3 regions of the Mesorhizobium sp. CNPSo 4689 genome follow, and region 2 is predicted to be linked to each of the others. Evidence: predicted binding sites of a transcription regulator. Region 2 holds the regulator's gene; each other region holds the start of a gene.

Region 1 (10,594 bases), on a different contig from region 2:
CAGATCAATCGCCCGCTTCACCTTGTCGTGCGAGAGCGTACGGCCCTTGACGATGAAATGCATGTGAATGCGGGTGAATACTCTTGGCTCGGTCTCGGCTCGCTCGGCATCGAGTTCGACGACACAGTCCTCGACCGCCTCGCGGCCTTTTTCGAGGATGTGGACAACGTCATAGGCCGAGCAGCCGCCGGTGCCGATCAGCACCAGCTCCATCGGGCTCGGACCCGGTGTCTTGCCTTCCGGGCCGAAAGCGGTGCCCAGCACGACCTTATGGCCGCTGCCGGACTCGCCGACAAAGGTACGTTCCTCGACCCACTTTACCCGTGCTTTCACTGGATTCTTCCCTGTAAGCGCATCGCGCTGACTACTGGCCGAACACGACCGCGTGCATGATGCGGCCGGGCAACAGCGTGAAGATGCCGGCGCCGATCAGCGCGAAAACATAGAGTTTGATCATGGCGCCACGATGCGTGGTGACCTTATGGCTGTGGGCATACACACCGCCAGCGGCACGGTGACCAGCACCAGGATCGACAGCAGATGGATCGGGCTGAAAGGGCCGACAAGGCGTATCTCCTGGATCCAGAAACTCGAGATGGCTATGACAAGCATCAGCGCCGCCCAGACATATAGCCGACGACGCGATGGCGCGTCGTGCCCTTGGGCAGCGCCAGCTGCGTGGCGCCGGTCACCAACGCAGCAAAGGCAGCGAAGGCATGCCAGGGAATTGGAGGGGGCGCGGTAAGCAGCGGTCCCAGCGACATGGCGCCCTCTCCTGCAGTCGATTGGCCTCAGAACGGGATTTCGTCGTCCAGCTCTCGCGACGAACCGCCGCCGCCACCGCCCTTGGCGCCACCGCCGCCGCGGCTGAAACCTTCGTTCGGGCCGGACTGGCCGAAATCGGAACCGCGGCTGCTGTTGCCGCCGCCGGCATAGTTGCCGACCTGGGCGCCGCCCTCGCCGCGCGCGTCGAGCATCTGCAGCTCGCCACGGAATTTCTGCAGCACGATTTCGGTCGTGTAGCGGTCATTACCGGTCTGGTCCTGCCACTTGCGCGTCTGCAACTGGCCCTCGACATAGACTTTCATGCCCTTCTTCAGATACTGCTCGGCCACCTTGGCGATCTGGTCGTTGAAGATGACGACGTTGTGCCACTCGGTCTTTTCCTTGCGCTCGCCGGAATTCTTGTCGCGCCAGCTTTCCGACGTGGCGATGCGGATGTTGACGACCGGCTCACCCGAGTTCAGGCGACGGATTTCAGGGTCCGCCCCGAGATTGCCCACCAGAATGACCTTGTTGATGCTACCCGCCATCATACTTCTCCGCGCTCATCCGAAACAAATTTTTGCCGACCGCACCTTACAGGCAACGGTCAATCCCCGCCTGCTGTGGCTGCCTTTTCCCACAAGGTTTTTGTTCTTTTTTTGTTCTATTCTGGTCACTCCCAGCTGTCAAGGAATGTCAGCAAGAGGTAGGGTGCCTGTTTGAAATTGCGAATATGTCGGGATCGAAAGGGCGGCGGCTGCGAATGAGAGTCATCGCACATATGGATCACCCGCGAGAGCAATGGCGGGCGGGCGTGGAAACCCGGATGCAGGCTTCCGCCAGCAACGGTGCCAGCCAGCTTTGCCTGTTTGAACAATGGGTTCAGCCGGGTGTCTGGGCTCCGACCCATTGGCACTCGGTCGAGGAAGTGCTTACCGTCATCACCGGAACTGCCGAAATGTGGATCGATGACGACCGCATGACGCTGACGGCGGGACAGTCGCTTCTTGTGCCCGCGGAGAGGAAGCACGGTTTTCGAAACGTCGGCACCGAGACGCTTCACATCCATGCCGTGCTGGCATCCCCGATCTTCGAGGCAATTTTTGACGGATCTGCCGAGCCGGTGAGACGCTGGCTTCCGGCGGCGCCATAAAACAGCACTTGCCAAACCAATAAGTATCCACTTATGCTTTGGCCATGATCGAAGCAGAGATTTTTCGCGCCCTTGCCGACCCGACGCGGCGCGCCGTCTATGAGCGGCTTGCCGCCAGCGAGATGACGGTGTCGGAACTGCGCACCGGCATGACCGTATCGCAGCCGGCGGTCTCGCAGCATCTGGCGGTGTTGCGCGGCGCCGGCCTGGTCACCGAGCGGCGGGCCGGCCGCAACGCATACTACCGCGCCGACCCGCAAGGACTCGACCCGCTGCTCGGCTGGATCGAGCGCTACCGTGCGTTCTGGCCGGAGCGCATCGAAAAGCTGAAGGCTGTTTTGAAGGACATGGACCCATGACAAAGCATGCGAAAAGTGCTGCGAACTCGCTCGAATTCGAATGCGAGCTGCCGGAACCGCCGGAGAAAGTGTGGCGCGCGCTGACCGAGCCCAAGCTGCTGGCGGCCTGGATGATGCCCCAACGACATCAAGCCCGAGATCGGCCGCCGCTTTGCCTTTGCCAGGCCGGACGCGCCGATCGATTGCGAAGTCCTCGATGCCGAGCCCGGCAGGCTGCTGCGCTATTCCTGGCGCGAACGGCCGGAGCCGGACGATGCCAGCCAAGCGCTCGACAGCATCGTCACGTTTACCCTCGACCGTACGATTTCGGGCGGCACGCATCTGCGTATTGTCCATGACGGGTTCGCCCGGGCAGCAACGCCTGTGCTCGCCATGGCAGGCGCCGGCTGCCGGCTGTCGCTCGATGCACCCCAATCCAAACTGCCTGTCGCTGCGAATGCGCCGTACATGCAGCTGCGCGCGGCCTGAACAGGGAAATCGGAGAAAAAAGATGAGCGGCCTTGCCAATCTGGTGCCGATGGTGATCGAGCAATCGAGCCGCGGCGAACGCGCTTTCGACATTTTTTCGCGGCTGCTGCGAGAGCGCATCGTCTTCATCAACGGAGAGATCAATGACGGCGTATCGGCGCTGGTCTGCGCCCAGCTTCTGTCGCTGGAATCGGACAATCCCGACAAGGAAATCTCGCTCTACATCAACTCGCCGGGCGGCGTGGTGACCAGCGGCTTCGCCATCTACGACACGATGCAATACATCTCCTGCCCGGTGTCGACCGTGTGCATGGGCTTTGCCGCCTCGATGGCTTCGTTCCTGCTGATGGCCGGCACGCCGGGGCGGCGCATTGCCCTGCCCAACACCAGCATCGTGCTGCATCAGCCGCTGGGCGGCTTCCAGGGCCAGGCTTCCGACATCCAGCGCCACGCCGAGGGCATATTGCGCACCAAGCGGCGGATGACCGAGCTTTATGCGCATCATTGCGGGCGTACTTACGAGGAGGTCGAGCGCACGCTCGACCGCGATTATTTCATGACCGCCGAAGAGGCGAAGGCGTGGGGTCTCGTCGACCATGTTTTCGACACCCGCAAGAAGGCTGCTTGAGGAGCAGCGGGCGCGCGGCAATTTGATCGCGTCGGTCTGGCCTCGCCAGCGGCGCGACACTATAGTTCGGGGATGACCGACATCCGCCTTTCCAGACTTGTTTGCACCGTCACCGCCGCCTTCGCCGGCGCCAGCATGCTGGCCGGAGCCGCCTTTGCCGACGACAGCTCGACCCAGAAAGGCGCCCTTCCCGGCGTGACCGGCGACTATCGCATCGCCAAGCCGGCCCCGGAACCCGAACCCGACGACGCGCTGCCTGCCAGCGGCAACGGCCAGTTCAAGATCGGCGACACCGACGTCAGGATTTCCGGCAGCATCACGGTCGATGTTGGCGCCGGCGCGATCAAGCCATCCAACCGGTAGCTCTCGCTCACGGCAGCATCAGTCGGCTTTGCACACCCTCAAACGAACAGCCCCGCCGTTGCTTCCGCAAACGGACGGGGCTTTTTATGGATCTATAATCCAATCTGTCGGTAGTGTTATACCGACTTTGATTTCGGATGCTTCGCGGCATTCAGCCGACGATCCGACCAGTGGTCTCTAATTGTCAGGGGATCGGCAGGGCACGGTTTGTCGGGCCGACGCTCACGCCGACCCAGGCACTTATGCCTGCCGGGGCTCCAGCCATATCTGGAGCCTCAAGGGACTGTCCGGTGGCGTCATGCTCCACTCCTCTGTCCGTTGCGACATGTCGTCCGAAGCGCAAATCGCAAAAGCCTGCGGCGTCTCGCAAGCCGCCTAGGGCGGCGAGGCCATCGAAAGACGGCCGGCTCCGTTGACCGGTGGACACTGCGCCCCCGAGTCGGCAGCGTCAACCTTTGAATAGGCGGTTACGGAAAATGTGATCGCCGGGAGGTTACGTGCGGGTAAGGGCGACATGCCGGAACTGCTCAACGGAGTGCCCACCGTCCCGGTTCTTCACAGCACTTTGTCAGGAGCGTGTTCGGCCTTTGTTCTTTCCGCTTGCCCCCTCGCGCGAAAGACGGTTAAAGGCTTCTGTCGAGATTTGTGGTGTCTCTCGACGTGGCGGCGAAAATACCTACATAGGGGATGGCCGGGAAAACCCGCCGATCCCACGAATTCCAGACCTGAGGCGGCGACCGGCGATGGCCGACCATAAATACCTTTCCATTCGCGGGGCGCGCGAACACAATCTGAAAAATGTCGATCTCGACCTGCCGCGTGACAGCCTGATCGTCATGACCGGCCTGTCGGGGTCCGGCAAGTCGTCGCTTGCCTTCGACACCATCTATGCCGAAGGCCAGCGCCGCTATGTCGAGAGCCTGTCGGCCTATGCGCGGCAATTCCTCGAAATGATGCAGAAGCCCGACGTCGACCAGATCGACGGCCTGTCGCCTGCCATCTCAATCGAACAGAAGACCACGTCGAAGAACCCGCGCTCGACGGTCGGCACCGTCACCGAGATCTATGACTACATGCGGCTTCTGTTCGCGCGCGTCGGCATTCCCTATTCGCCGGCCACCGGCCTGCCGATCGAAAGCCAGACGGTGTCGCAGATGGTCGACCGCGTGCTGGCCGTCGAGGAAGGCACACGCCTGTTCCTGCTGGCGCCGATCGTGCGCGGCCGCAAAGGCGAGTATCGCAAGGAACTGCTGGAGTTGCAAAAGAAGGGCTTTCAGCGCGTCAAGGTCGATGGCGTCTTCTACGAGATCGCCGACGTGCCGGCGCTGGATAAGAAATACAAGCATGACATCGACGTTGTCGTCGACCGCATCGTGGTGCGCGGCGATCTGGCGACGCGACTTGCCGATTCCATCGAGACGGCGCTGAAGCTCGCCGAAGGGCTGGCGGTGGCCGAGTTCGCCGACCGGCCGCTCGACGCCAGCCAGACCGGCGAGGATTCCGTCAACAAGTCGAAGAACGAGACGCATGAGCGCATCCTGTTCTCGGAGAAGTTCGCCTGCCCGGTGTCCGGTTTCACCATTCCGGAGATCGAGCCCAGGCTGTTCTCCTTCAACAACCCGTTCGGCGCCTGTCCGACCTGCGACGGTCTCGGCAGCCAGCGTGCCATCGACGGCAATCTGGTCGTGCCGGACGAGAACGTCTCGCTGCGCGACGGCGCCGTCAGCCCATGGGCCAAGTCGACCTCGCCCTATTACGCGCAGACTCTGGAAGCTTTGGGCAAGGCCTATGGCTTCAAGCTTGGCGACAAGTTCAAGGATCTGACCACTGAGGCCCAGGAGGCGATCCTGCGCGGCACGGGCGAGCGCGAGATCACCTTCCAGTATGATGACGGCCTGCGCTCCTACAAGACGACCAAGACTTTCGAAGGCGTCATCCCCAATCTCGAGCGGCGCTGGAAGGAGACCGAATCCGCCTGGATGCGCGAGGAAATCGAGCGCTTCATGTCGGCGACGCCCTGCCCCGTCTGCAGAGGCTACCGGCTGAAGCCGGAAGCGCTGGCGGTGAAGATCGCGGGAAAGCATATCGGCGAGGTGACCGAGCAATCGATCCGCAAGGCAGACCAGTGGTTCACCGAGCTGCCGGCGCAGCTCAACGACAAGCAGAACGAGATCGCGGTGCGGGTGCTGAAGGAAATCCGCGAGCGGCTGCGCTTCCTCAACGATGTCGGGCTCGACTATCTGACGCTGTCGCGCAATTCAGGCACACTGTCGGGCGGCGAGAGCCAGCGCATCCGGCTGGCCTCGCAGATCGGCTCCGGCCTCACCGGCGTGCTCTATGTGCTGGACGAGCCTTCGATCGGCCTGCACCAGCGCGACAATGCGCGCCTGCTCGACACGCTGAAGCATCTGCGCGACATCGGCAACACGGTCATCGTCGTCGAGCATGACGAGGATGCCATCCTGCATGCCGACTATGTCGTCGACATCGGCCCGGCCGCCGGCATCCATGGCGGCGAGATCATCGCCCAGGGAACACCGCAGCAGATCATGGCGACGCCTGCCTCGATCACCGGCAAATATCTGTCGGGCGAGCTCGAAGTGGCGACGCCGGCGGTGCGGCGCGAGGCGAAGAAGAACCGGCGGCTGAAGATCGTCGGCGCGCGCGGCAACAATCTGAAGAACGTGACCGCCGAAATCCCGCTCGGCACCTTCACCGCTGTCACGGGCGTGTCGGGTGGCGGCAAGTCGACCTTCCTGATCGAGACGCTGTTCAAGGCGGCCTCGCGCCGCATCATGGGCTCGCGCGAGCATCCGGCCGATCACGATCGCATCGAGGGTCTCGAATTCCTCGACAAGGTCATCGACATCGACCAGTCGCCCATTGGACGGACCCCACGCTCCAACCCGGCCACCTATACCGGCGCCTTCACGCCGATCCGCGACTGGTTCGCGGGGCTGCCGGAGGCCAAGGCGCGCGGCTATCAGCCGGGGCGGTTTTCCTTCAACGTCAAGGGCGGCCGCTGCGAGGCCTGCCAGGGCGACGGCGTCATCAAGATCGAGATGCACTTCCTGCCCGACGTCTATGTCACCTGCGACGTTTGTCACGGCAAGCGCTACAACCGCGAGACGCTGGATGTCTTGTTCAAGGGCAAGTCGATCGCCGACGTTTTGGACATGACGGTCGAGGAAGGCGTCGACTTCTTCGCCGCCGTGCCCGGCGTGCGCGACAAGCTGGAGACGCTGAAGCAGGTCGGCCTCGGCTACATCCATATCGGCCAGCAGGCGACGACGCTGTCGGGCGGCGAGGCGCAGCGCATCAAGCTCGCCAAGGAACTGTCGCGCAAAGCGACCGGCAAGACGCTCTACATCCTCGACGAGCCGACCACCGGCCTGCATTTCCACGACGTCGCCAAGCTTTTGGAGGTGCTGCACGAACTGGTCGACCAAGGCAACACGGTGGTGGTCATCGAGCACAATCTCGAAGTAATCAAGACCGCCGACTGGGTGCTCGACCTCGGCCCCGAGGGCGGCGATGGCGGCGGTGAGCTGGTCGCCTCAGGAACGCCCGAAGCGGTCGTGCGCGAGAAACGCAGCTACACCGGCCAGTTCCTCAAGGAGCTGCTGGAGCGGCGCCCCGGAGGCAAGCGCGAAGCGGCGGAGTGAGCGGACAGGGGCAGTGTCTGGAGAGTTTTTGAATGACCATCAGACAAGCGCTTGCCGGTGACCTGCAAACTGTCCTCTCGCTGACCGAGGCCGCTTACGCACCCTACACCGCCTTGTTGGGCGCGCCGCCGATCCCGGTCACCGAGGACTATGCGCCGCGGATCGAACGCGGCCAGGTCTGGCTGCTGGAGAGCGGCTCCGAATTGGCCGGACTGATCGTTCTCGAGCGGCATCCCGATCATGCGATGATCTTCAGCGTCGCGGTCTCACCTGCCTTTCAGGGCAAGAAACTCGGCAATAGGCTGCTCGATTTCGCCGAGGAGCAGACGCGGCTGTGGGGCTTGCCGGAGGTGCGGCTTTACACCAATTCGCGCATGGAGCGGAACATTGCGCTCTACGTGGCCTATGGTTTCCAGGAAACGGGTCGACGGCCCAATCCCTACCGGCCAGGATGGACAGTCGTCGACATGGCCAAGCCCGTCGACGGCGCCGTAGCGTCTGATTTTCGAGCATTGGGAGGACGACGATGAGCAGCCAGGGAAAAATCCGCGCCGGCATGGGCGGCTGGACCTTCGAGCCGTGGGACACGTCCTTCTATCCGGACAAGCTTTCCAAGGCGAAGCAGCTGCAATACGCCAGCCGTCAGGTGCCGAGCATCGAGGTCAACGGCACCTATTATTCCAGCTTCAAGGAACCGACCTTCGTCAAATGGGCCAGCGAGGCGCCGGACGGTTTTGTCTATTCGCTGAAGGGCAACCGCTTCGTCACCAACCGGCGCGTGCTCGGCGAGGCCGGTGAATCGATGACGCGTTTCCTCGGTTCCGGTGTGGCGGCGCTCGGCGACAAGCTCGGGCCGATCCTGTGGCAGTTCGCGCCGACCAAGAAATTCGATCCGGACGATTTCGAAGCTTTTCTGAGGCTCCTGCCTGAAAAGCAGGACGGCGTCGCGCTGCGCCATGCGGTCGAGGTGCGCAACGACAGTTTCGTCGTGCCGGAATTCGCGGCACTTGCGCGCAAATACAAGGTGGCGATCGTCTATGCCGACCATGCCAAATATCCTGGGATTGCCGACGTCACCGGCGATTTCATCTATGCGCGGCTGCAGACCGGCAGCGACGACAATCCCGACTGCTACACACCGAAAGGCCTCGAAGAGTGGGCGGCGCGGGTAAAGACCTGGGCGGAAGGCAAGGTGCCTGCCGATCTGCCACGCGCCGACCCTTCGATCGAAGCGCCGGTGAAGCCGCGCGACGTGTTCGCCTACTTTATCACCGAGGGCAAAGTCCGCGCGCCCTTCGGCGCCATGGCGCTGATGAAGCGGGTCGCGGAATAAGCAGCGAGCCTTTTACTGTGCCCGGCTGCCCTGTCGGAACCTGCAGGGCATCTTGATCGTTTGCCTTTGCGGGCAACCGGGTGGTCGCCCGCAGATGCGATTGGGTAGAGGCGAGGAAGATGGCTGTCATCCTCATTGGGGCGTTGTTGACTGTCGCTGGCGTTGTCTACATGGCGGGCGCAGCCCTCAGGCGGGGGCGGCTTAGCGGTCCGGCGCCTGCAGCCTCGGATCGGCCGATGCCAAATCTCGCAACCCCGGGGCCAACGCTTGAGCCAAGCCGGCGCGGGCTCGGTTTCCTCGGCCTTTCACAGAATTGGCCGGGACTGCTGATGGTGGGGGTCGGCCTCATTCTGCTTTTGTCGGTGGCGATCCTCTAACCCAGTGGAATCTCGACATCTTCACCGATATCGTAACCTTATCGATACCTCCTTGCTGCATGAATCCAACCGGGCGCTGAGCTGCACCAGCGCGGGCAAGGACGAGGCATGGCGCTCGACTACAACTCATTGCTGCTCGCGGTCGGCTTTTCCGCCGCCTGCCTGAGCCTGACGTTGTTTGGCATCTGGCTCACCGCGCGTTCAGAGAAATTCCTGCTGACCTGGGCTGTCAGCGTGCTGCTGGTTGTCGGCGACGTCTTTGCCTACAAGGCCTATATCGACAAGCCTGGGCCAATGCTCGGCGTCGCCACGCTGGCCCTGCTGCTGCTCGGCTTCTCGACCATGCTGGGTGCGGCCCACCAGTTCACGACAGGCCGCTCGCCGCTGCCGCATATCGCTCTTGGCGCCGGCATCTCGTTGGCCGCGGCCCTGCCACCAATGGCGCTCGGTTATGACGGGCTGGGTTTCATGCTGGAGAATTCGTTCGCCGCGCTGCTTTTGTTCGCCACCGCTCTCGAATACTGGAAGGGGCGCAGCGAATCCGCCGTCCCGATCATCGGTGTCGCCACGCTCTATTCGATCACCGCCGTATCTTTCCTGCTATGCGCCACGGTTCTGGCGCGGGACGGCAAGCTCGTGCTCGGCCATGCGCCGAGCAACTGGGCCGAGGATCTCAGCCTGGTCATCGTCATCGCCTGCATGACCGGCATCGGCGCGCTGTCGCTGGCGCTAAACCAGGGGCGCCTGGCGCAGCATCATCGCCGCAATGCGCTGACCGATCCGCTGACCGGCCTGCTCAACCGCCGCGCGCTGTTCGACCTGCATGGCAATGCGCCGGTCGGCGCCTTCACGGCCGTGGTCGTGTTCGACCTCGACGGCTTCAAGGCCATCAACGACGAGTTCGGCCATGCTACCGGCGATGAAGTGTTGAGAGTGTTCGCCGAGGAGCTTACCGGCAATCTGCTGCCGACCGATTCCGCTGCGCGCATGGGCGGCGAGGAATTCGCGCTGGTCATGAAGCGCACCTTGCCCGAGAAGGCGGAATTTGCCGCCGAACGCATCCGTGCGTCCTTTGCAGCGCGGCGGATCGAGACCGAGGCGCGCCCGCTGTCATGCACGGTCAGCGCGGGCTATGCCTTCGGCAGCAAGGACGGCATGAGTTTCGACAAGGTGCTCAGCGCCGCCGACAAGGCGCTCTATGCCGCCAAGCACGGCGGCCGCAATCGCGTGCTGGCCTCCACGTTCCGGCGCGCCGGATAACCGCTTCGCCGGCGCTATGACGCCATGACGATCTCGTTGTAGGCATCGAGGTCGACGTAGAAGACCTTGGTGATCTCGCCAATCAGTTCGTCGGGATCGTAGCCCTGCGACCTCAGGATGTTGATGGCGGTGATGATGTCGACGCGCTCGGTGAGCCGCCGTTTCTGGTAGTCCTCGACAAAACGCTCCATTGGCCGTTCCCCAAGCCAGATTGCCCAAACGC
Region 2 (10,594 bases):
CGCGTCGGTCTCGACTTCACCAGGGGCGACGTGCTGCTCGAAAAGGGGCGCCTGCTCGATCCGGCGGCACTCTCCCTGGCGGCCTCTGCCAACCATCCAGAAGTGACCGTGGTCAAAAGGCCGCTTGTCGCCATCATCGCCACCGGCGACGAACTCCTGCCGCCGGGCAGCGCGCTCGGCCCAGACCAGATCATCTCGTCCAATGCCTATGGTGTCGCCGCCGCCGCGCAGTCTGTAGGGGCGCGCGCGCTCGACCTCGGCATTGCCGCCGATCGCAAGGAGGCAATTGCCGCGCTGGTGCGGCAGGCGGTCGAGCACGGCGCCGATGTCATCGTTACGCTCGGCGGCGCCTCGGTCGGCGACCACGACCTGATCCACGACGTGCTGACCGGCGAAGGCATGACGCTCGACTTCTGGAAGATCGCCATGCGCCCGGGCAAGCCGCTGATGTTCGGCCGGCTCGGGGAGATATGCTGCATCGGCTTGCCCGGCAATCCAGTCGCCAGCCTCGTCTGCTCGCAACTGTTCCTGAAGCCGCTTCTGGCGCGGCTCGGCGGCCGCCGCTTCCAGCAGGACATACGCGCGGCCCGCCTCGGGACCGCGATGCCGGCCAACGATCTCAGGCAAGACTATGTGCGCGCGGTGGTTCGGGAAGAGGCCGGCGCGCTGGTGGCGACGCCCTTCGGCATCCAGGATTCCTCGATGCTGAGAATGCTCGCCGACGCCAACGGGCTGATCGTGCGCGAGCCGTTTGCGCCTGCCGCTGCAGCGGGTGCCACCTGCAGCGTGCTGATGCTGCGCTGAACCCGTTCCTATTCCGCGATCAGCGTCCGGGTCAGCGGATGCTCCGGGTCTGCAAGACCGTCGATGATGCTGAAATGGTGCCGGTCCGGCTCGACCACCGAGCTGGTCGCAGCGCCGAGGCCGGTCCAGATGTTGGCCAGCAGAGCGCTCTGACGCAGGAACTCGGCGCGCTCGCCACCGCCGACCCAGCAGGTCAGGCGTGCATTGTCCATCGGGCGCAGAAGGGCCGGGCTTTCGGTCAGCGCTTCGGCATCGTCGATCGCCAGCGTCTCGTTCATGGCGGTGCGCATGAGCGGGCGCAGGTCGTGCACACCCGAGATCGACACGACATGGCGTATGCGCCCCGTCACTCCGGGCGACAGAGGCGTGGTTGCGCTCGCCATCCGGCTGGCGAGATGGCCGCCGGCGGAATGTCCGATCAGCATCAGCGGCCCGTCGACCAGCGCCGCCGCCTTGCCGATCGCCGCGCCGACCTCCCTGACGATGCCGGCGATGCGTATCTCGGGACATGGCGTGTAGGAAGGCATCGCCTTGGCCTATCGGCCCAGCGGCAAGATGCGACCAGAAACTCTTGTCGAACGCTTTCCAATAGCCGCCGTGCACGAACACAACGAGCCCGTTGGGTGAGGTGCCCGGCAGGAAAAGATCGAGCCGGTTGCGCGGTCTATCGCCGTAGACGATGTCGAGCCGCGCCCTGCCCTCGGCCGAAAGAGCGTCGCGAAAGGCCCGCGCGGGCTCGACCCAAGCGGCCGGCCAGCGATCGCCGCCAGCGATGTTGGCGCCGTTCGTATAGGCGTTGTTCCAGTCGGAAATACGATGTTCGAGCACCTATGCCCTCCCCCTGCTCTCCTTGCCGCTCAGGTGACCGCTGTCTTGACAGCGAAACGTGCGTCCTTCCAGGCGCCGCTGCGCAGGATGTCTGCCAGAACTTCGACAGCGTGCCACACATCGGCGTAGCCGACATAGAGCGGGGTGAAGCCAAAGCGTATGGTCGACGGCGCCCGGAAATCGCCGATCACGCCACGTTCGATAAGCGCCCGCATGATCTGGTAGCCGTGCTCGTGCATGAATGAAATCTGGCTGCCGCGCCTGGCGCTGTCACGGGTGCTTTCGAGCGTGAGACCGTAGGCACCGCATTTTGCCTCGACGAGTTCGATGAACAGATCGGCCTGGGCGATGCTCTTCTTTCTCACGGCCGCCATGTCGACATCGTCCCAGATGGCGAGTGCGCCCTTCAGCGTGCGCATCGACAGGACCGGCTGTGTGCCGCACAGAAAACGGCGGATGCCGGTGCCGGCTGCGTAGGATTGCTCGAAAGCGAAGGGCCGTGCGTGGCTCCACCATCCGCTGAGCGGCTGCTGCACATCGGCATGATGGCGCTCGGCCGCGTAGATGAAGGCCGGAGAACCCGGACCGCCGTTCAGATATTTGTAAGTGCAGCCGACCGCGAAGTCGGCATTGGCCTTATCCAGTTCGACCGGCATGGCGCCCGCGGTGTGGCAGAGATCCCAGACGATCAGCGCCCCCGCGTCATGGGCGATGCGCGTCAGCGCGGTCATGTCTCGCAGTTCGCCTGACTTGTAGTTGACGTGGTTGACCAGCACCACGGCGACATTTTCGTCGATCAGCTCCTCGATCGTCGGCGCGTCGACGCCAGCGAGGCGGAGAACGGTGTTCTTTCGGGTCGAGGCCACGCCTTCAGCCATGTAGAGGTCGGTCGGAAAGCTGTCGCCTTCGGCGACGATGACGGGCCGATCCGGCCGCATGGCCATTGCGGCGTGCAGAACCTTGTAGATGTTGATCGAGGTGGTGTCGCAGACCACCGTTTGGCCGGACGCTGCGCCGATCAGGCGCCCCAGCTGGTCGCCGAGTTCGAGCGGCATGTCGAACCAGCCGGCCGTGTTCCATGCGCGGATGAGGTCCTGCGCCCATTCTTCGGTCGCCGCCTTGCGCAGCGCGTCGAAAGCGGCATGCGAGGCAGCGCCCAGCGAATTGCCGTCGAGATAGATCACCCCTTTGGGCAGGATGAAGCGGTCGCGCAGCGAGCGCAGTGGATCCGCGGCGTCCATCGCCTCGACGGCCGCAAGATCAGGAACTGCGGTCATGATATGTCTGCTCCCCTCTGCAGGACACCGGCACGCAATGACGACACACAGGCCGATCGGTACTTTCTCTCATCACTCGCCATCGCACTGCAAGAACCTGCCTTGATGACTTGTCGGCCCAACGACAACCCCTCGACCTTTGCTCAAAGTTGGCATTTTGAGTTCGTTTCGTTCACGGTGCATCGAGCGGGCTGGATGGTCGAACACAGCCCGACCCGGGAATGTCTGCGCCAAATGATTGCCGGTACTGGAGCCTTCCAAGTCGGGCTGAGGCCATAAAAGAAAACAAAATCAATGCGATGAAGCCGGACTCTGAGGGAGTTTGACATTCTCTGTCGACCACAACATCGTTTCGGGCACCTTAAGCCATTCATTAAACTTTAAACGGTTGCGGAACACAAATGGAACAGATAGTGTTTGTTCTGGTTTTGTTTTTCTGATTCCGTTGGGGGCCGCGATGCTGACACGCAAACAACATGAACTGCTGATGTTCATCCATGAGCGGCTGAAGGAAAGTGGTATTCCACCATCCTTCGACGAGATGAAGGAGGCGCTCGACCTTGCCTCGAAGTCGGGCATCCACCGGCTGATCACGGCGCTGGAGGAGCGCGGTTTCATTCGTCGGCTACCCAACCGGGCGCGCGCTCTCGAAGTGCTGCGCCTACCCGATTCGATCGCTCCCGGCCTCAATGCGGCGAAAAAGTTCTCGCCGAGCGTCATTCAGGGCAGTCTTGGGCAGGGCGGTCTCGGGCGGCAGATCAAGCCGATGGCATCGTCGCGCACGCCCCAGGCGGGCAACGACGACGATGCGGTCGCGGCAGTGTCCATCCCGGTGATGGGCCGGATCGCGGCCGGTGTGCCGATCGACGCCATCCAGCATCAGACGCACTCGATCTCGGTGCCGCCGGACATGATCATGGGCGGCGAGCACTACGCGCTGGAGGTCAAGGGCGATTCGATGATCGAGGCCGGGATTTTCGACGGCGATACGGTCATCATCCGCAATGCCGATACGGCGAGCCCGGGCGAGATCGTCGTGGCACTGGTCGACGAGGAGGAAGCGACGCTGAAGCGCTTCCGCCGCAAGGGCGCTTCGATCGCGCTGGAAGCCGCAAACCCGGCCTATGAAACCCGCATCTTCGGGCCCGACCGGGTCAAGGTGCAGGGCAAGTTGGTTGGCTTGATCCGGCGCTACTGAGGCGGCGGTGATTGTTTTGGCGGCGGTTTGCTGGCCTGCCTTTCGGGTCTCTTGTAAGACGGCAGGCCCCTCGCCTCGCGCGAAAATCTGCGCTGCTCGTGCCAGGGCCGGTACGGCTGCTCGATCGCGAAGTCTATCTCCGCTGGCGCGATTGCCGATTGCTGGTCGAAGAAGACGGCGGCGCTGCCCAAGCGGGCAAGCTGCCGTTTCTTGACGACAAGGACAAGCGGATTGCGGCAAGGGTCGTAGGCGGTGGCGTCGTTGACGATGATCAGGGTCGCGAAAGCACACGCTCTCCACGCGTCCTTGCGGTCTTCTGCATACGCGATGATGGCGCCGGACGGATGCCGTGCGAGGCACAGACCGGCGCTGCAGTAGAAGGGCGAGCCCGGCGGCAGGTCGGCCGGATCCATGTCGAACCGCGCGTCTCCCTTCTCGAAGGTCTCCGGTACGACAATGGTTTCGGCTTTCAGTGCCCGTTTCCAGTTGTCGGTGGTGAACTCGTTCGATCGCACCCGGTTGATGGCGAGTCCCCCCCGCCGATCGGCATGACCACCAGATGCGCATCCTCCGAGATCAGGACATCCGGCGTGCGGGTGTCGGAGACCGTCAGCAGGCCGGCGAGCGCGAATGGAACGGCTGCCAGCCTGAGCCATGTCGTCGCCATGGTGGCGATGACCAGCGCGATGGTCACCAGCAGCACCGACTGAATGGAGATCAACCCGACGGCATCGACCGGCGAGCGCTCGGAAATCCATTCCGAGATCGCGATCATCGCCGTCAGCCCTTTGCCCATCAGATAGAGGGAGGGCCAATCGAGCCCGAAAGGCATCAGCAGCGCGCTGATTACGGCCAACAGCATGACGACCGAGACAATCGGCATGACGGCCAGGTTGGCAAACAGGCTGAGCGGCGACACGCGCTGAAAATGCCAGATGGCGAAGAGCGCTGTCGCACCGCCAGCGATGATGGAGGTCATGGCGAGACCGCCCATGCCGAGCAGGAATTTTCGCGTGACGAAGGCGAGCGGCGATCGCCTTGGCGGCGGCGATGTCGCCCTGCCGGCGCGGTAGTCCGACCAGCCGGCATAGGCGCCGACAAGGGCCGCGGTTGCCGCAAACGACATCTGGAAGCTCGGGCCGACCACTTCGTGCGGCGACACCAGGATGACGGCGATGGCCGAGATCGCCAGGTTACGCATGGTCAGCGCCGCGCGCGGTCGAACAGCACGGCGACCAGCATCACCGCCAGCATGATGAAGCTGCGTTCGGCGGCGACGACGATGCCGGAAAAGACGAGGTAGGCGGCGATGGAAAAGAGCGCTGCGGCGGCCGCATATTTCTTCACCGGCCGGCGCGAAGCGAAATCGGGAAACAGGGCGAAGGCGCCGCGCAGCAGCCCCATGATGGTGCCGGCGACAAGCGCCATGTGCAGGCCGGAAATCGAGATGATGTGGTAGATGCCGGTGCGCCGCATCGCTTCGTTGATCTCATCCGGGATGCCGGCGCGTACGCCGACCATCAGTGCCGCGGCAATCTCACCTTTGGGGCCGCCAATCTGACCGCGAATGTGGTCTGCGATGTTCTCCCGGGCGTTCTCGATCGCGGACGCCAGGCGCGTCGTGGATGGCGCGTCTTCGCCGGCGCCAGTTTTGGAGGCAACAGTCTTCGGATTGCCGAGGAAAAAGCCGCTAGCTCCGATGCCAGAAAGATAGCTGTCGAAGGAAAAGTCGTAGCTGTCCGGCCGCACCGGTCCGGTCGGCGGAAGCAGCCGGGCATAGCCGGTGATCAGGGAACCGGCCGTCATATCCGGAGGAACTTTCCGCGCCGAAAGCCTGACCCGCTCCGGCGCGTAGCGCAGCTTTGGGTGGGCGGTCGAAATCACGTCGATGGTCAGCCTGACGCGGCCGTTTTCCATTTCCTCCAGACTGGCGAGCCGCCCGGTCAGCCGCGTCTGGATCTCGGAGCCGAGCATTTGCGTTCCGGCACGCCAGGTTTCGACCTTGGCGGCGAGCAGGCCGAGTGCGCAGAGCAGCGCCGCCATGAAGCACAAATGCGTCTTCTGCCATGACCGCGAGACCACCGCGCAGGCCGCCATCAAGGTGACCACGGCGACGGGCCTGTAGAAATCGGGTTCCGTCGCCAGCGAGAAATAAAGGATCACCCCGCATGCCAGAAACACCGGCACCAGCAGGAAGCCTATGCCGCGGTCAAGCTCCGTGCCGGCTGCCGCAGCGATGCTTCGGCGGATTGCGGGACCAGAAAGGCGGCGGAGTGATGCGTGGATCCGCCTGACCGGTGCTTTCGTGGGGATAGGCGCCGGTACGCGATTGCCGGGCTGCAAAAGCTCAATGCCGGATTGCGGCGCTGGCGACAGAACCAGCGCCGGCTCGGCGTACGGAACATCGGCAAACAGGGCCCGCTCGCTGACGCTGCTCGTCGCGCCCTCGCCCTCCTCCGCACCCCGGCCTCGTCCAGCCATCGGGTCTGCCCCTTGCGCCCCAGACCTCCTATGCTACATGAACGCGCAACGCGCGAAAGTCCGCGCAATCACATCCGCTTTCTGCGCTTTCCGAGAGTTCCATGTCCGACAAGGTCGTCACCCGCTTTGCCCCCTCGCCGACAGGCTATTTGCACATTGGAGGCGCGCGCACGGCGCTGTTCAACTGGCTCTATGCAAAACACACCGCCGGCACGATGCTGCTGCGCATCGAGGATACGGACCGCGAACGCTCCACCGCCGCCGCCACCACGGCCATCCTCGACGGGCTGTCCTGGCTTGGCCTCAGCTGGGATGGCGAGCCGGTATCGCAGTTCGAGCGCGCGCCGCGCCATCGCGAGGTGGCTGAGGAGCTGGTGCGCATCGGCAAGGCCTATTACTGCTACGCGACGCCGGCCGAGCTGGAGGCGATGCGCGAGGCCGCACGTGCCAAGGGCCTGCCGCCCCGCTATGACGGCCGCTGGCGCGACCGCGATCCGTCGGAGGCGCCTGCAGGCGTCAAGGGCGCGATCCGCATCAAGGCGCCGACCGAGGGTGAGACGGTGGTGCACGACCGCGTGCAGGGCGAGGTGCGCTTCCCCAACAAGGATCTCGATGATTTCATCATCCTGCGTTCGGACGGCAACCCGACCTATATGCATGCCGTCGTCGTCGACGACCATGACATGGGCGTCACCCACATCATCCGCGGCGACGACCACCTGACCAACGCCGCGCGCCAGACGGTGATCTACAACGCCATGGGCTGGGAGGTGCCGTCGATGTCGCACATCCCGCTGATCCATGGCGCCGACGGCGCCAAGCTGTCGAAGCGGCATGGCGCGCTCGGCGTCGAGGCCTATCGCGCGATGGGGTATCTGCCCGAGGCGCTGCTCAACTATCTGGCACGGCTCGGCTGGAGCCATGGCGACGACGAGGTGATGTCGATCAAGGACATGATCGCCTGGTTTGACATCGGCGACGTCAACAAGGGCGCTGCCCGCTTCGACTTCGCCAAGCTCGAGGCGCTGAACGGCGTGCATATGAGGCGCATGGGCGATGCAGAACTGCTCGACATCTTCGTCGCCACGCTGCCCTATCTCGAAGGCGGCCCGGCAATCGCGGCGCGCCTCGATGACAACAAGAAGGCGCAGCTGCTCGCCGCCCTGCCCGGCCTGAAGGAGCGGGCGAAAACCTTGGTCGAGCTCGTCGATGGGGCCGGTTTCCTGTTCGCCGTGCGGCCGCTGCCGGTCGACGACAAGGCGGCTTCATTGCTCGGTGGTGACGCACGCGCGATCCTGGCTGGCGCTCACAGTGTTTTGAAGGCAGTTTCCGGCGAGTGGACTGCCGCTGCGGCGGAGGCGGCGATCCGCGAGCTCGCGCTGGCCGAAGGCCACAAGCTCGGCGCCGTGGCCCAACCGCTCAGGGCCGCCCTCACCGGCAAAAGCACCTCGCCGGGCGTGTTCGACGTGCTTGCGGTGCTCGGCCGCGACGAAAGCCTTGCGCGTATCGCGGATCAAATCGATTAGGAAAACTGGCCCAAGAAGATTGGCATTGAAAGGCGCGTTTCGCAGTGCAACATTAGGCCTTGGCCCAATCTGGCACGCACCTCCTAAAATGCGGTGGCGAGTACGCGCATTCCGGTGATTTGCAGGATTTGCCTTTGCCGGCATGGAACGAAAGGAGTTTGCAATGACCGAAGCTGCGACAAAACTGGAATTTGGCGGCAAACCGCACGAGTCGACCGCAAAGCTCGAGCTCGCCGGCAAGACGCATGAACTCAAGGTGCGAAGCGGTTCCGTCGGGCCGGATGTCATCGATATCGGTTCGCTCTACAACACGACCGGGGCTTTCACCTACGATCCCGGCTTCACCTCGACGGCAAGCTGCGAGTCGGGGATCACCTTCATCGACGGCGATGCCGGCATCCTCCTGCACCGCGGCTATCCGATCGACCAGTTGGCCGAGCATGGCGACTTCCTGGAGGTCTGCTATCTTCTGCTCTACGGTGAACTGCCGACCAAGGCGCAGAAGGACGACTTCGACTACCGGGTGACGCGCCACACGATGGTGCACGAGCAGATGTCGCGCTTCTTCACCGGCTTCCGCCGCGACGCACACCCGATGGCGGTGATGTGCGGCGTGGTCGGTGCGCTGTCGGCCTTCTACCACGACTCCACCGATATCTCGGACCCGTACCAGCGCATGGTCGCCTCGATGCGGCTGATCGCCAAGATGCCGACCATCGCGGCGATGGCCTACAAATACCATATCGGCCAGCCCTTCATTTACCCGAAGAACGAGTTGAACTTCGCCGCCAACTTCCTGCATATGTGCTTTGCGGTGCCGTGCGAGGAATACAAGATCAATCCGGTGCTGGCGCGCGCCATGGAGCGCATCTTCATCCTGCATGCCGACCATGAGCAGAACGCCTCGACCTCGACGGTGCGGCTTGCCGGCTCGTCGGGCGCCAACCCGTTTGCCTGCATCGCCGCCGGCATCGCCTGCCTGTGGGGCCCGGCGCATGGCGGCGCCAACGAGGCGGCACTCAACATGCTGGGCGAGATCGGCCATGTCGACCACATCCCGGAATTCATTGCCCGCGCCAAGGACAAGAACGATCCGTTCCGGCTGATGGGTTTCGGCCACCGCGTCTACAAGAACTACGATCCGCGCGCCAAGATCATGCAGAAGACCGCGCATGAGGTGCTAGGCGAGCTCGGCATCAAGGACGATCCGCTGCTCGACATCGCCATGGAACTGGAAAAGATCGCCCTGACGGACGCCTATTTCATCGAGAAGAAGCTTTACCCGAATGTCGACTTCTATTCCGGCATCACGCTGAAGGCGCTGGGCTTCCCCACCACCATGTTCACCGTGCTGTTCGCGGTCGCCCGCACCGTCGGCTGGATCGCGCAGTGGAAAGAGATGATCGAGGATCCGCACCAGAAGATCGGCCGCCCGCGCCAGCTCTACACCGGTGCGCCGGAACGCGACTACGTGCCGATCGCGAAGCGCTGATCGGGGCCGAACCAAAACGCGAAAAAGCGCCCGTAAGGGCGCTTTTTATTTGATGTGCCGGAGGACGACTTCCGCCGCGATATCGCCGGAGGGCCGGTTCGTGGCCATACGCTTGGCGATCTCGGCGAAACCGTCTTTCTGCCAGGCGCGCATGCCGGTGTCGGCGAACAATGCTTGCAGTTGCCGGGCGAGGTTTTCCGGCAAGACATACTGGTCGTAGAACTCCGGCACGAGCGCGCGGTCGGAAATCAGATTGGGCAGCAGCGCCGACCAGACGGAAATCAGATGCGGCATGACGAGCCGCGCCACGGGATCGAGCTTGTAGCAGGACACCATCGGGACACCTGACAGCGCAAGTTCGAGCGACACCGTTCCCGAGGCGATCAGCGCCGCGTCGGCCTTGCCGAAGGCCTGCCATTTGCGCTCGGGCTCGAGGATGATTTCCGGCTTTTCGTCCCAGCTTGCGACCGAAGTCCTGACCAGGTCGGCAACATGCGGCACGGTGGGCAACAGAAGGCGCAGGCGATGACCGCGCTGGTGCAGCACCGACACCGTCTTACCGAACGCGTCGATCAGGCGCCGTACTTCGCCACGGCGGGAGCCGGGCAGCACGAGCAGTGTCTTCACGCGATCTTCCGAGAGGTCGCGCGCTTGGCCTTGCGCCCTGGCTGCAGCAAGCACGCCCGGATCCTGTGTCAGGCGGTGGCCGACATAGGTGCCGGGTGGCCCGCCGAGACGGGCCAACGCCTTCACCTCGAACGGCAGGATGCACAGGATGTGGTCGACATAGGGCTTCATCGCCACCGCCCTGCCCGGCCGCCACGCCCAGACGCTTGGGCAGACATAGTGGACGATCGGAATGGCCGGATCGGCGGCGCGGACCTTGCGGGCCACACGCAGCGAAAAATCCGGGCTGTCGATGGTGATGAGGCAGTCGGGTTTTTCGGCGGCGATCGCGCCTGCAGTCTGGCCGATGCGCCTGATCAGG
Region 3 (10,594 bases), on a different contig from region 2:
ACAGGGGCGCAATCACGCTGTCGACATAGAGTGCCGTGGTTGCGGCGGAATTTCGCATCACGCCTTCCCGGATCTGCGAGGTCACCCACAGGCCAACCACCAGCATCACCAGCAGAAGCCCGATGCCGCCCGCGATGAAGAACTGCAAGGCCAGCGACAACTTGCGCCAGTACTGTAAATAATCCCCCAAGAAGGTCCCAGGCAATCGCGCAATCTCCCCCTGTCGGCGAAGATTATAGAGTGAGCGCGGCATTTGCGACATCGACCTTCGTGCTGTGTATGCAGGATTCTTCCGTCGGGCGGATTTTCTGCGGGTTTCGGAGCCTTGAAGCACGGCAACGCCGCCGCCGCGGGAGCGGATCCTTGGCGCGGGGGTTGTGCCGGCCACGTTTCGAGGTCACTATCGGTTGTGCCTTCAAGGCGACGGGCGGCCGCTTCGACACCAAATTGACGAAGCGCCGCTCCGTCGGTCCAGCCGCGGCATCATCCGCGACTGGGAACTCCAGCACCTTGCCGCCGCCGGTTCGATCCCGGCACCGCGTGGATACACGAAGGCAAAAAGCGGCCGCTCAGCTGATGTCGCAACGGAAGACCCAACTCGTCTTCCCGGGGAAGGCGCGCTTTTTCTCTGAAGGAAGCGCAGGCTTTTCCTGGGTGACCCGCGGGACTTAGGGGGCGGGTTCCGCTGAAACCAAAGCAAGATGCGAGGTCAAACGCGATGCATCCCGTTCCGAGCCGGATTCCGGTTTCCATCATCATTCCGAACTACAATTACGCGCGCTTCCTGAAACGCGCCGTCGACAGCGCGCTCGGCCAGGACCACGCGGACGTCGAGGTCATCGTCGTCGACGATCGGTCGAGCGACGGCTCGGCGGCGATCATAAAGTCTTATGGCGACAGGATCCGCGCTTGTCTCAGGCCGAAGAACGGTGGGCATGCCGCCGCCTTCAACACCGGCTTTGCGGCAAGCTCGGGCAAGATCGTGCTGTTTCTCGACGCCGACGACTATCTCTATCCGGACGCCATCTCCAGGATCGTCGACACTTGGGATTCGGCAACCGCCCAGGTCCAATCGAGGCTCCACATCGTCGACGAACGGCAGCGCATCAAGGATGTCTTCCCGCCGCCGGCACTGCCGTTCGATGACGGCGATGTCATGCCGAAGCTCCTGCACAAGGGGCGCTACCAGACGACGGTGACAAGCGGGCTGGCCTTCGACCGCACGACGCTGGAAACCATCATGCCGATCCCCGAAGCGGATTTCCGCCAGGGCGCCGATGGCTATCTTGCGACGCTGGCGCCGCTTTATGGTCATGTTCAGTCGATCGACGAGTGCATCGGCGCCTACCGCATCCACGGCGCCAACCATTCCGTCTTCGGCGAAAAGCTCGCCGAGCGGGCGCGCTGGCGGGTGACGCACGATTTCCACCGCCTGGAGGCGCTTTCCGACCAGGTCTCCAGTGTCGGCCTGACCGTGGAGCCGTCGAAAACCTTCCTGCACGATCCCGTTCACCTCGAAGAACGGCTGGCCTCACTCTGCGCCGACAGGCGTCGGCACCCGGTGGTCAATGATTCCAGGCTGGTCCTGGGTGCGGCCGGCGCCGTCGCCAGCCTCCAATTGACGGCGTCGCTCAGGCGGCGAGCCGTCCTTGCCGCCTGGTTTCTGTCCGTCGGCATGCTACCGCGCAAAATGGCGACGGCGGTGCTGTCATGGAAGCTCGACGCCTCATCGAGGCCGGCCTTCCTGGCCCGATTTTCCAAATCCATCCGCCAGGCGATGGGGTGAGGCGTGGTCCGCGAAGCGGACGCAAAGCCAATTGCTTGGCTTTGCGAACAACGAACGCCCGGAGCGACAGCGAAGGGCCGGTCCGGCAGACGCGATCCTTCGCGCCCCCTCTGTCCTACCGGACATCTCCCCCTCGAGGGGGGGGAGATTGGCAGTCTCGGGCCGCATGGATCTTTCGCCATCAACCTCTATTGATTGATCTCGGGTTCGACGAGCCTTGCCAGGTTTCGCAGCGACTCCTGCCAGCCGAGATAACAGGCCTCGGCCGGAATCGCGTCCGGTATGCCTGCCTGCGTGATATCCAACTCCGTGCCGACCGAGACTTTCTTCAATGTCACCGTCACCTGTATCTCGCCGGGCAGGTTGGGATCATCGAACGTGTCCGTGTAGCGGAGGCGTTCACCCGAAACGAGCTCGACATAATCGCCGCCAAATGAGTGGCTGTTGCCCGTCGTGAAGTTTCGGAAGGACATTTTGAACGTACCGCCGACCTTTGCTTCCAGATGATGGACCGTGCAGGTGAAACCGTTGGGCGGGAGCCATTTCGCCAGCGCGTCCGCCTCGATGAAAGCGCGATAAACCTTCTCCGGGCTGGTTGTCAGAACGCGGTGCAAGCGTACGGTGCTGGGCATATCGTTTCTCCTGATGATTGCCGGTCTATGTTCCAAGGACGAACGGGTCTTGACTGGTCCGACACCCGTGCCGAACATTTTTAAACCGCGACCGCCGCTTCACAGTTCCTTCTCGGCCAGCTCGCGGAACTCGTCCGGCACCAAACGCGCCGCCTCCAGCGCCACGGCGCCATAGCCGACCGCCTGCTTGCCGAAGCGCTGCCGGATCTTGTCGACGGCGCGGTCGGCGCCAAAGCGCGCTTGGCCCCTTTTGCTGCCCGGCCGGCGCTTCTCGTCGGCAAGTCCGAGCGGTAGCTCCAGCTGCAGTTCCGCACTTTCCTCGAGATGCGAGACCGAGATCGCCAGCAGCGAAATCACCTTCTCGCAGGGATGGGCGGCGAGCACGCCACGCACCAGTTCCTCGGCGGTCTCGGCCAGCATCGCCGTCGCTGATATAGCTTGGTCAAGCGTGATCGAGCAGCTCACCGCGCGCAGGTCGGCGAAGCGCACGCGCACCGTCACCGTGCGGCCGGGGCGGTCCTTGGCCCTCAGTCGGCTCGCCACCCGGTCGGCCAGATGCAGCAAGGTTGGCACGAACACATCTGCCACGGCAGGCTTGCGGCCCAGTGCCGACTGCGCGCCCGCCGAATGCGCGCGCCGATGCGTCTCGAGCCGGCGCGGGTCGCGATTCCAGGCCAGCGCGGCAAGCTTCTGCCCGGCGGCCGGCCCGATCAGCCGTTCCAGCGCCCCACTGTGGGTCTTGGCCAGCTGGCCGATGGTCTCGACGCCGATTTCCGCCAGCCGCGCCTTGGTCGCCGGGCCGACGCCCCACATCAGCGAGACCGGCAAATCGTGCAGGAAGGCGAGCTCGCCTGCGGGATCGACGACCACCAGCCCGTCGGGCTTGGCCACCTGCGAAGCGATCTTGGCCAGGTGCTTGGTGCGCGCCACGCCGATCGAGATCGGCAGGCCGAGCTCGGCCCGCACGCGGCGCCGTACAATGGCGGCGATCACGGCCGGCGGCCCGAACAGATGCGTGCAGCCGGCAACGTCGGCGAAGGCCTCGTCGATGGAGATGCGCTCGACCAACGGCGTGAAATCGTCGAGCACTTTTATGGCGGCGTCGCCGAGTCGCTGGTAGTCCCCGAAATGGCCGCCGACGAAGATCAGCTGCGGACAGAGTTCGCGGGCCTTGCGTCCGGGCATGCCGCCGCGCACGCCGAACGCTCGAGCCTCATAGGATGCGGCCAGCACCACGCCGCCTCCGACGGCGATGGGTTTGCCGCGCAGCGATGGATCGAGCAACTGCTCGACCGAGGCATAGAAGGCGTCGAGGTCGGCATGCAGGATGGTGGCGCTGGTTTCCATCCCGTTCCACCCTACGGCATTGCAGCATTAGCCATGCCTGTTTTAAGGAATTTTTTGCCGAACAAAAAGAGAACAAATAGGGTCTCTTGTCAAGCTGCCTCTAAGCCGTCGGCGAGGGCAGGGGAAATGTCTTGCGATGAAGGGCGGATTCAAGTCGGAATCTCGTTTTTTTTGCCCACCGTCAGTGGGCAGCGCACCATCGACGAAGGTCCATGATCCGCCCCGGAACATTGTCGCGCGCCACGGCGTTGATTGGCTCGAAGGGACTGTTTTGCGGAGACCTGAGATGGACCGCTTCGAAATCATCGATCTCGTTTGTGTCGTCGATGCCTGCACCACCGACCGTGCCGCCGGGCGGCTCGTATCGATGGCGAGGGCCGTGGAAGAATTGCGCGTGCTGACCGGGGATTTCGTCTCGGCGGATGAGACCGTCGCCAATGCGCTGTCGGCGGTGGCGCTTGGGCGCGGTTGCGCGGTGCTGTTCGACGAGCAGCCGGGCGCCGACATTTTGCGGGCGCCATAGTGCATCGCCAGGAGGTGGCACCGCTCATTTGGCTGCCGTTCAGGCGGTCGGAGCGCCCTCGCTTGTCATCGACTTCCGCTGCTTGAGCGCCTTCTCAATCGACGACGCGGCGACCGTTTTCGTACCGCTGGACGCCCGTTTGGGACCATGGTCTGACCCGTATGGGCCTTCTGCGGTCCAAATGGCGCAAGCCGGTTGTCAGTTTTCATATAGTTTAAGAATTTCAAATGGTTATGGCAGTTTCTCGATTCGGATTGTTCGCTGGCGGGCTGCTTCGCTCTCGCATTGAAACCACATTTATCTAAAGTTTACCGACGGCATTAGGGATTTCTCATATTGCGCTCATTAGCGGTTGGGTGAGGTGGCGATTCTCGGAGGAAAATACTCATGACATCCCGAAAGACTCTCTTTGCCGCGCTTGCGGCATTCGCGCTTCTGGCGTCTCCCGCACTGGCCGCTGCCGGCGGCAATGGTGGTGGGAATGGCGGTGGCCACGGCAATGGCGGCGGCAACGGGAATGGCGGCGGCAACTCCGGCAAAAGCGGTTCGCAGGGCAATTCCGGCAAGAGCACGCACGGCAAGTCAGGCAAGAGCACGCACGGCAAGTCAGGCAAGAGCACGAACGGCAAGTCAGCATCGGCTAAGTCGACAAAGTCGGGCAAGAAGGCCACGACGGAAGTCTCCGTGGATGAGGTGGACGTCGCCGCCGCTCCCAAGGAGAAGAACATCCACGCCAAGCTCGGCCGGCTGAACTCGCTGCAGCGCAACATCAACGCCTACATGAACTCCAAGAGCAAGAAATTCGCCGCTGTTCAGGCTTTTGTGATGGCATCCGCGAACGCCAAGCTCGCCGAGGCCACGGCTGAAGAGGCGGCCGCCGCGGCAGCCGAAGCTCAGGCGAAGCTGGACGACCTGAACGCGCAGCTCGTTGAGGCGAATGCACAGACGCCCGCAACGCCCGAGGAGCAGGCGGCCCTGGACGCACAGATCGCGGATCTGGAAGCGCAGATCGCGGATCAGGAGACCGCGGTCACGGATGCCGAGGCGGCGGCTGCCGCGGCCCAGGCGGAGGCTGACGAAGCCGCTGTCGGCACCGACGACGCATCGCTCGACGCGGCACTCGCCGATATGGCCAACAAGCCGGTCGACGCCGAGGTCACCGAATGGGCCAAGGGCGTGCTCGCGGACAAGGTCGACCAGGTAGCCGCCAAGCTAGAAGCGGAGAACGCGGACGACGCGGCTGCCGATTCGACCGTCGACGAGCCGACCGAGACCGAGACGGCGGAATAGTTTGGCTGAACGGCAATGCCGCCGGGGTTCGCCCCGGCGGCATTTTTTCGCCTGCCGCTGCCCAAGTTTGGAATCGGTTCTGCAGCGATCCATCGCCTCCCCTGTCCGCCGGCGTCAGGAAGCCACCACAACGCTGCGCAAAACCCGTTGCTAACCCCAAGTACGGCATGGAAAATCTCGGTTCCCAGGTGTAACCTTCGCAATGTCGGGGTTTAAAAGGGATTGGGGAGAAAACAACATGCCTAGGGTTTCGGAACTTTTCTTCAAAACGGCCATCGTTTTTCTCATCGTGGGCATCGCCATCGGCCTGCATATGGCGATCTCGCAAGATCACGCCGCCTTTCCGGCGCATGCCCATATCAACCTTCTGGGCTGGGTAACCTCCGCGATATTCGGCGGCTACTATGCGCTCAATCCGGCCAAGGCCGCGCGCCGCATCGCGATGATCCACTTCGGCCTCTATACGCTCGGCCTGGTGGTGATGCTGCCGGCGCTTTACCTGATGCTGGCGAAGGGCAACACGGCGATCGAGCCGGTCGTTGCCACCGGCTCCATGATCGTTGCCGCTGCCGTTCTCGTCTTCGGCTTCGTCGTCTTCTCGTCCGAACCGGTGCCCACCGCCTCCGGCCTGAAGTCGGCGCCTCGCTGACCGGAGTCATGCAGCGCTGCCGGGTGGGCTGCTATGCCACGGCGTAGCGGGTCCCCTGGCGCACCTGCCCGGCTGAAAGTTTTGCGCCGGCGTCTGGGCCGGACGCCGGCTCGCGCTGGTGCGACAAGTCTTGGATAAGGGCGCCGCGCCGCCTGTTAAAAAAGCCGCGACAGCAAGGTGTGGATGATGCCGTCGCGTTCGAACGGCCCGGGCACTTTGGCCGGGAGCGATTTGTCGGCCTTGGCCGCCGATGAGGTGCGGCCATAGATGAGCAAAAGCACAGCGATGAAGTAGCCCGCCTGCAGCACCAGGGCGGCGACAAATGTCCAGCCCAGCGATTGCCAAAACGACCCGGTAGCCGCGTAAATCCAGCCAAGGATTACGAGAAGCGTTGCTGACATTCCCACAAGAAATTGCGGAAAATACATTTGCCCAATCGAACGTCCCGGACCGATTGAAACCCGGGAAGCCCGCCCATGTCTCTACCCAATTCGAGCGTTGCACCTTTCATGTGCGGTCGCAAGTTGGCACTGTGCCGCGCTCTCGGAGGGCTTTCGGCCCACGGCATGCGACCTACGTCTTAGGACTTAGGGCCATACGCCTTTCGCTGCAAGTGCGGCGTTGGAGCATCGCGCGCGCTTTGCTGGAATCGGTTTTGCCGCGGGCGAAATCAGCGCAAGGTCGCCGGCTCTGGCTCCGCTGTTGGCTCGGATGCGCGAAAGTTCGCGAGCCCCAGGCGTTTCGGCGGCGGTAGCACTTCTCATCATCTGATCGCGATCAAGGCGGCACTCGATGACGAGCGCCGGCCGAGGCAGCTATAGGAACTCCGCCGGCGCTCGGCGCAAGGGTTGGGTGCTTTGCCTGCGCGAATCATATTAGCGTTTGCGAATATTTTGACCTATCCATCCAAAGGAGGATGTGTGGTTCCCCAAAGAAGCTGAATTGTCCGCGCCCGCCCGACTTGCTGCGGTAGAGCGCGGTATCGGCTTTCTGCAGCAGTTCGTCGCTGCCCAGCGCATCGCCAGGCGCCAGCGCGATGCCGATGCTGACGCCGACGACGACCGGGCTGTCGGCGACCGCGAAGGGCGACTGGAAACGCTCGACGATGCGCCGGGCAAGCGCCGACACATCCGTCTGTCCGGTAATCCCGGTCTGGATGATGGCGACTTCGTCGCCGCCGAGCCGCGCGACCGTATCGTTGTCGCGCACCGCGGCGCGCAGCCGGCCGGCCACGTCGATCAGCAATCTGTCGCCGGCCTTGTGGCCGAAATTGTCGTTGACCGGTTTGAAATTGTCGAGGTCGAGGTAGTGCACGGCCATCAGGGCGCCGCGCCTGGCAAGGGCAAGCGCGCCGTGCAACCGGTCGGAAAACAGCATGCGGTTGGGCAGGTCGGTCAGCGCGTCATGATGCGCCATATGCGCGATCGTGGCCTGGTTGCGGCGCTGTTCGGTGACGTCGAAATAGGTGGTGACGAAGCCGCCGCCCTCGATCGGCATGCCGCGCACCTCGACGATGGTTCCGTTCGGCCGGGTGCGTTCGTAGACATGCGCCTCGCGCTGCCTGACGAGGGCGAGGCGGCGCGCGACATGCATCTCGATATCGCCCGGTCCGTACTCGCCACGCTCGGCATTGAAGCGAAACAGCGTCTCCATCGAGGGGTAGCCATTGGCAAAAAGCTCATCGGGATAGTCGAGCAAGGCGCGTTGCCGCTGATTGCAGACGACCATGTTGAGATCCTGGTCGAACAGCGAAACGCCGCCGGGGAAATTGTCGATCACGGCCTCCAGCAGCCGGATACGCTCGCGCGAATGCTCGATCAGCTGGCCATCCGCCCGATCGCTTCGGCCAGGCCCGGCAGGCCGGCCCCTGACGGCTCGGCCACCTCGAACGCATTCGCCAGGATACGTGACACCTTCGGCATCGGCCGCTGACCCCCTCAGCAATTTTCCGGAATATGCGGCGACGCTAATATGGAACGATTGCCATCGGATTAACGGCCTGGCCCGCGCCTGGTTTTGCGGAGGCAGGTTGGTCGCCTCATCGGGCGCGGCCATGGCCTTTGGGTCTTTTGGTCGATGCCATTGGGGACCTTTGGCCAAGGACTTCTGAATTCAGGAACCAAGCACAGGCGGGACCGTTCCCCACCCACATCGATCAGGAGGAGCTTATGGAACGCAGCGTCCACGAGGCGCGCTTGCGCCTGTCTTCGCGCTCGGCGTCGTCTTTGTCACTGCCGGAATCCTGTTCAGCTAGGGCAAGGTGATGCTCAAACAAAAAAGATAGTGGCCGGGAACAATCGCCAGCGACCCGCCGAGAACGCCCCTTCATCGGCGGAAGGCCGACCCCGCCGCCTTTTTCCGTAAGGGCGGCGGGGTTTCGGTTTGGGAGGTCCATAACCTTCGAAGGACCGGCGTCAGACGCACGAAAAGGCCCGCCGTGCCGAATGCGCGGCGGGCCTGTTCGTGGTGTTCGCCGGATCAGGTCAGGATCAGCACGATCTTGTAGCTGTCCGGATCGACGATGACGATGCGGCCGTCGGCAAGCACGAAATACATGTAGGTTTCGTAAGCGGGGACGATCTTGACGATGCGCGCCGGCAAGCGGTGCAGCCGCACCTTCTGCCGTGGCACCTCGATGCCTACCGAAATGTCGAAGTCGACACGCGCCACCGGTGCGACGTTCGTCTCGCGAATGATCTGCGTGACCTCGGTCTTCTGCTCGACGGTCACATTGCTGATAGACGCGGTCGAGCCCTGGTCGGTCTGGGTCGAAGCCTTGCCCTGCACCTGTTCGTCGGTCTGGACCTTGGCCTTGCCCTCAGCCTGCTGGTCGGTTGTGGCGCCAGCCTTGCCCTCGGCCTGCTCTTCAGTTGTGGCGCCGGCCTTGCCTTGAGCCTGCTCATCGGTCTTCAGCTTGGGCTTGCCCTGAGCCTGCTCTTCAGTCGTGGCGCCGGCCTTGCCTTGTGCCTCGTCGGTCTTCAGCTTGGCCTTGCCTTGAGCCTGCTCTTCTGTGCTGGCGCCGGCCTTGCCCTGCGCCTGCTCATCGGTCTTCATCTTGGCCTTGCCCTGGGCTTGCTCGCCGGCCTTGCCGCCCTGCTGGCAGTCCGCTGCGCCGGCTTCGCAATTGGCGCCACCGCTTGGCTGGACCTCGGCGGGCGTCTGCGTCTGGGCTATGGCGGCGCCACATCCGACGCCGAGTGCGAGCATGCTTGTGATCAGAAGATGTTTCATCAAAAGTCTCCTCGAAAGTGTCGTCCCTTCGTTGGGTTAACTTCGACTCGTGGCCTTTGTTCCGGGCTGATCTGCCCCTGCCGGCAAAGCGGAACTGTCGCGTCGAGGAGCCGAAAAATGGGAGGAACAAGCCCCATGCGATGGCGTTTACGACTGAGGCGACCCGGTCGCGAATGGCTTCAGGCCGCGTGGCGCAAGTGGCCGCTGCAACGAAAGGAGACGATCATGAGACTGCATCTTGCAACCGCCGCCGCCGGCCTTCTGTTGTTCGCTGGAGTGGGCGCCGCTGCTGCCCAGGACGTCATCATTCAGCCTGAGCAGGAAACCGTGATTCGGGAATATGTGCAGAAGAAACCACTGGCATCCATCAAGATTCCCGGCGTGGAGCTCAATGTCGGTACCGCACTTCCCGACACGGTCGAACTCCATGAAGTCCCCAATGTCAAATACCGCTATGTCGTCGTCGACAATCAGACCGTGCTTGTCGATCCCGGCACACGCAAGATCGTGAAGATCATTCAGTAACCCGCATCGCACGGCTCACCGCTTGCCGGAGCGGTGGGCCGGTCCGCCCCGTATTATCTCGTGACTAGTATGAGCAGGTACAAGCAGGAACCTTCCTCGGAATCACGCGTTGCCGCGTCTGACTTCGTGCTGCCTTATTGATAGGCAGCATGGGCCAGCGAAGCGGCGAGGCGGCGAAATGGGCTGGGGAGGAGGCAAGGTATTATGTCGAAGCGTGAAATCGGAACGTCCCCCGCATTGGGGATGCGGGTCGCTGACCTCAGGGCCAGGATGCGCAGCGCAAGCATCACCGAGCATGAGATGAGAACCTTCCAGAAGGTCGCGGCCATCATGGGTGATGGCGAAGGCTCCTTACGCATCGATGCCGACGACCTGATTGCGGCGTCCTTCGTTGCCCAAGGGGCGGGCGATCACTCCCTGAATTGACAATCCGCCGGCCGGAACCGGTCGAATCAAAAAAATCGCGCATACGGTCTGTCGAGTATCAGCGCAGGTAAGGGCGCTGATACTCGACGTCCGCACGCGTGCCGTCAGCTGTGGCCAACAAAGGCCGGGACGCGCTCGACGTCGTCCTTCACCAGACCAGCCGCCAGGCTGATCTGGCCGACGAA

The links. The regulator LexA, encoded in region 2, represses DNA repair genes until DNA is damaged. The targets are predictions, from matches to a motif close to TGTTCNNNNTGTGTTCNG.
Region 1: uvrA (excinuclease ABC subunit UvrA) is a predicted target of LexA. The motif match lies at 4,314-4,331, and genes of this name have one in related genera.
Region 3: dinB (DNA polymerase IV) is a predicted target of LexA. The motif match lies at 3,823-3,840, and genes of this name have one in related genera.

What each region holds. Positions count from the first base shown of each region.
Region 1 is NZ_JBWLUZ010000007.1:36,784-47,377, forward strand. Features, by position in the region: gene AC04SI_RS13025 (OsmC family protein) at 1-333, opposite strand, end outside; gene AC04SI_RS13030 (hypothetical protein) at 454-612, opposite strand; gene AC04SI_RS13035 (hypothetical protein) at 612-764, opposite strand; gene ssb (single-stranded DNA-binding protein) at 792-1,313, opposite strand; gene AC04SI_RS13045 (cupin domain-containing protein) at 1,499-1,918, shown strand; gene AC04SI_RS13050 (ArsR/SmtB family transcription factor) at 1,963-2,277, shown strand; gene AC04SI_RS13055 (SRPBCC family protein) at 2,455-2,745, shown strand; gene AC04SI_RS13060 (ATP-dependent Clp protease proteolytic subunit) at 2,768-3,373, shown strand; gene AC04SI_RS13065 (hypothetical protein) at 3,446-3,736, shown strand; gene uvrA (excinuclease ABC subunit UvrA) at 4,480-7,401, shown strand; gene AC04SI_RS13075 (GNAT family N-acetyltransferase) at 7,434-7,931, shown strand; gene AC04SI_RS13080 (DUF72 domain-containing protein) at 7,928-8,734, shown strand; gene AC04SI_RS13085 (GGDEF domain-containing protein) at 9,220-10,371, shown strand; gene AC04SI_RS13090 (hypothetical protein) at 10,386-10,562, opposite strand.
Region 2 is NZ_JBWLUZ010000025.1:12,622-23,215, forward strand. Features, by position in the region: gene AC04SI_RS24565 (molybdopterin molybdotransferase MoeA) at 1-804, shown strand, start outside; partial or broken gene AC04SI_RS24570 (alpha/beta hydrolase) at 813-1,632, opposite strand; gene kynU (kynureninase) at 1,662-2,909, opposite strand; gene lexA (transcriptional repressor LexA) at 3,367-4,107, shown strand; partial or broken gene AC04SI_RS24585 (ComEC/Rec2 family competence protein) at 4,101-6,588, opposite strand; gene gltX (glutamate--tRNA ligase) at 6,690-8,114, shown strand; gene gltA (citrate synthase) at 8,278-9,606, shown strand; gene lpxB (lipid-A-disaccharide synthase) at 9,652-10,594, opposite strand, start outside.
Region 3 is NZ_JBWLUZ010000040.1:1,959-12,552, forward strand. Features, by position in the region: gene AC04SI_RS29050 (sensor histidine kinase) at 1-160, opposite strand, end outside; gene AC04SI_RS29055 (glycosyltransferase family 2 protein) at 719-1,786, shown strand; gene AC04SI_RS29060 (SRPBCC family protein) at 1,975-2,418, opposite strand; gene dinB (DNA polymerase IV) at 2,518-3,765, opposite strand; gene AC04SI_RS29070 (hypothetical protein) at 4,052-4,288, shown strand; gene AC04SI_RS29075 (hypothetical protein) at 4,676-5,578, shown strand; gene AC04SI_RS29080 (heme-copper oxidase family protein) at 5,817-6,227, shown strand; gene AC04SI_RS29085 (exopolysaccharide production repressor protein) at 6,383-6,655, opposite strand; gene AC04SI_RS29090 (diguanylate cyclase domain-containing protein) at 7,098-8,006, opposite strand; gene AC04SI_RS29095 (hypothetical protein) at 8,037-8,159, shown strand; gene AC04SI_RS29100 (DUF1236 domain-containing protein) at 8,706-9,458, opposite strand; gene AC04SI_RS29105 (DUF1236 domain-containing protein) at 9,684-9,983, shown strand; gene AC04SI_RS29110 (hypothetical protein) at 10,188-10,409, shown strand; gene AC04SI_RS29115 (glycosyltransferase family 2 protein) at 10,514-10,594, opposite strand, start outside.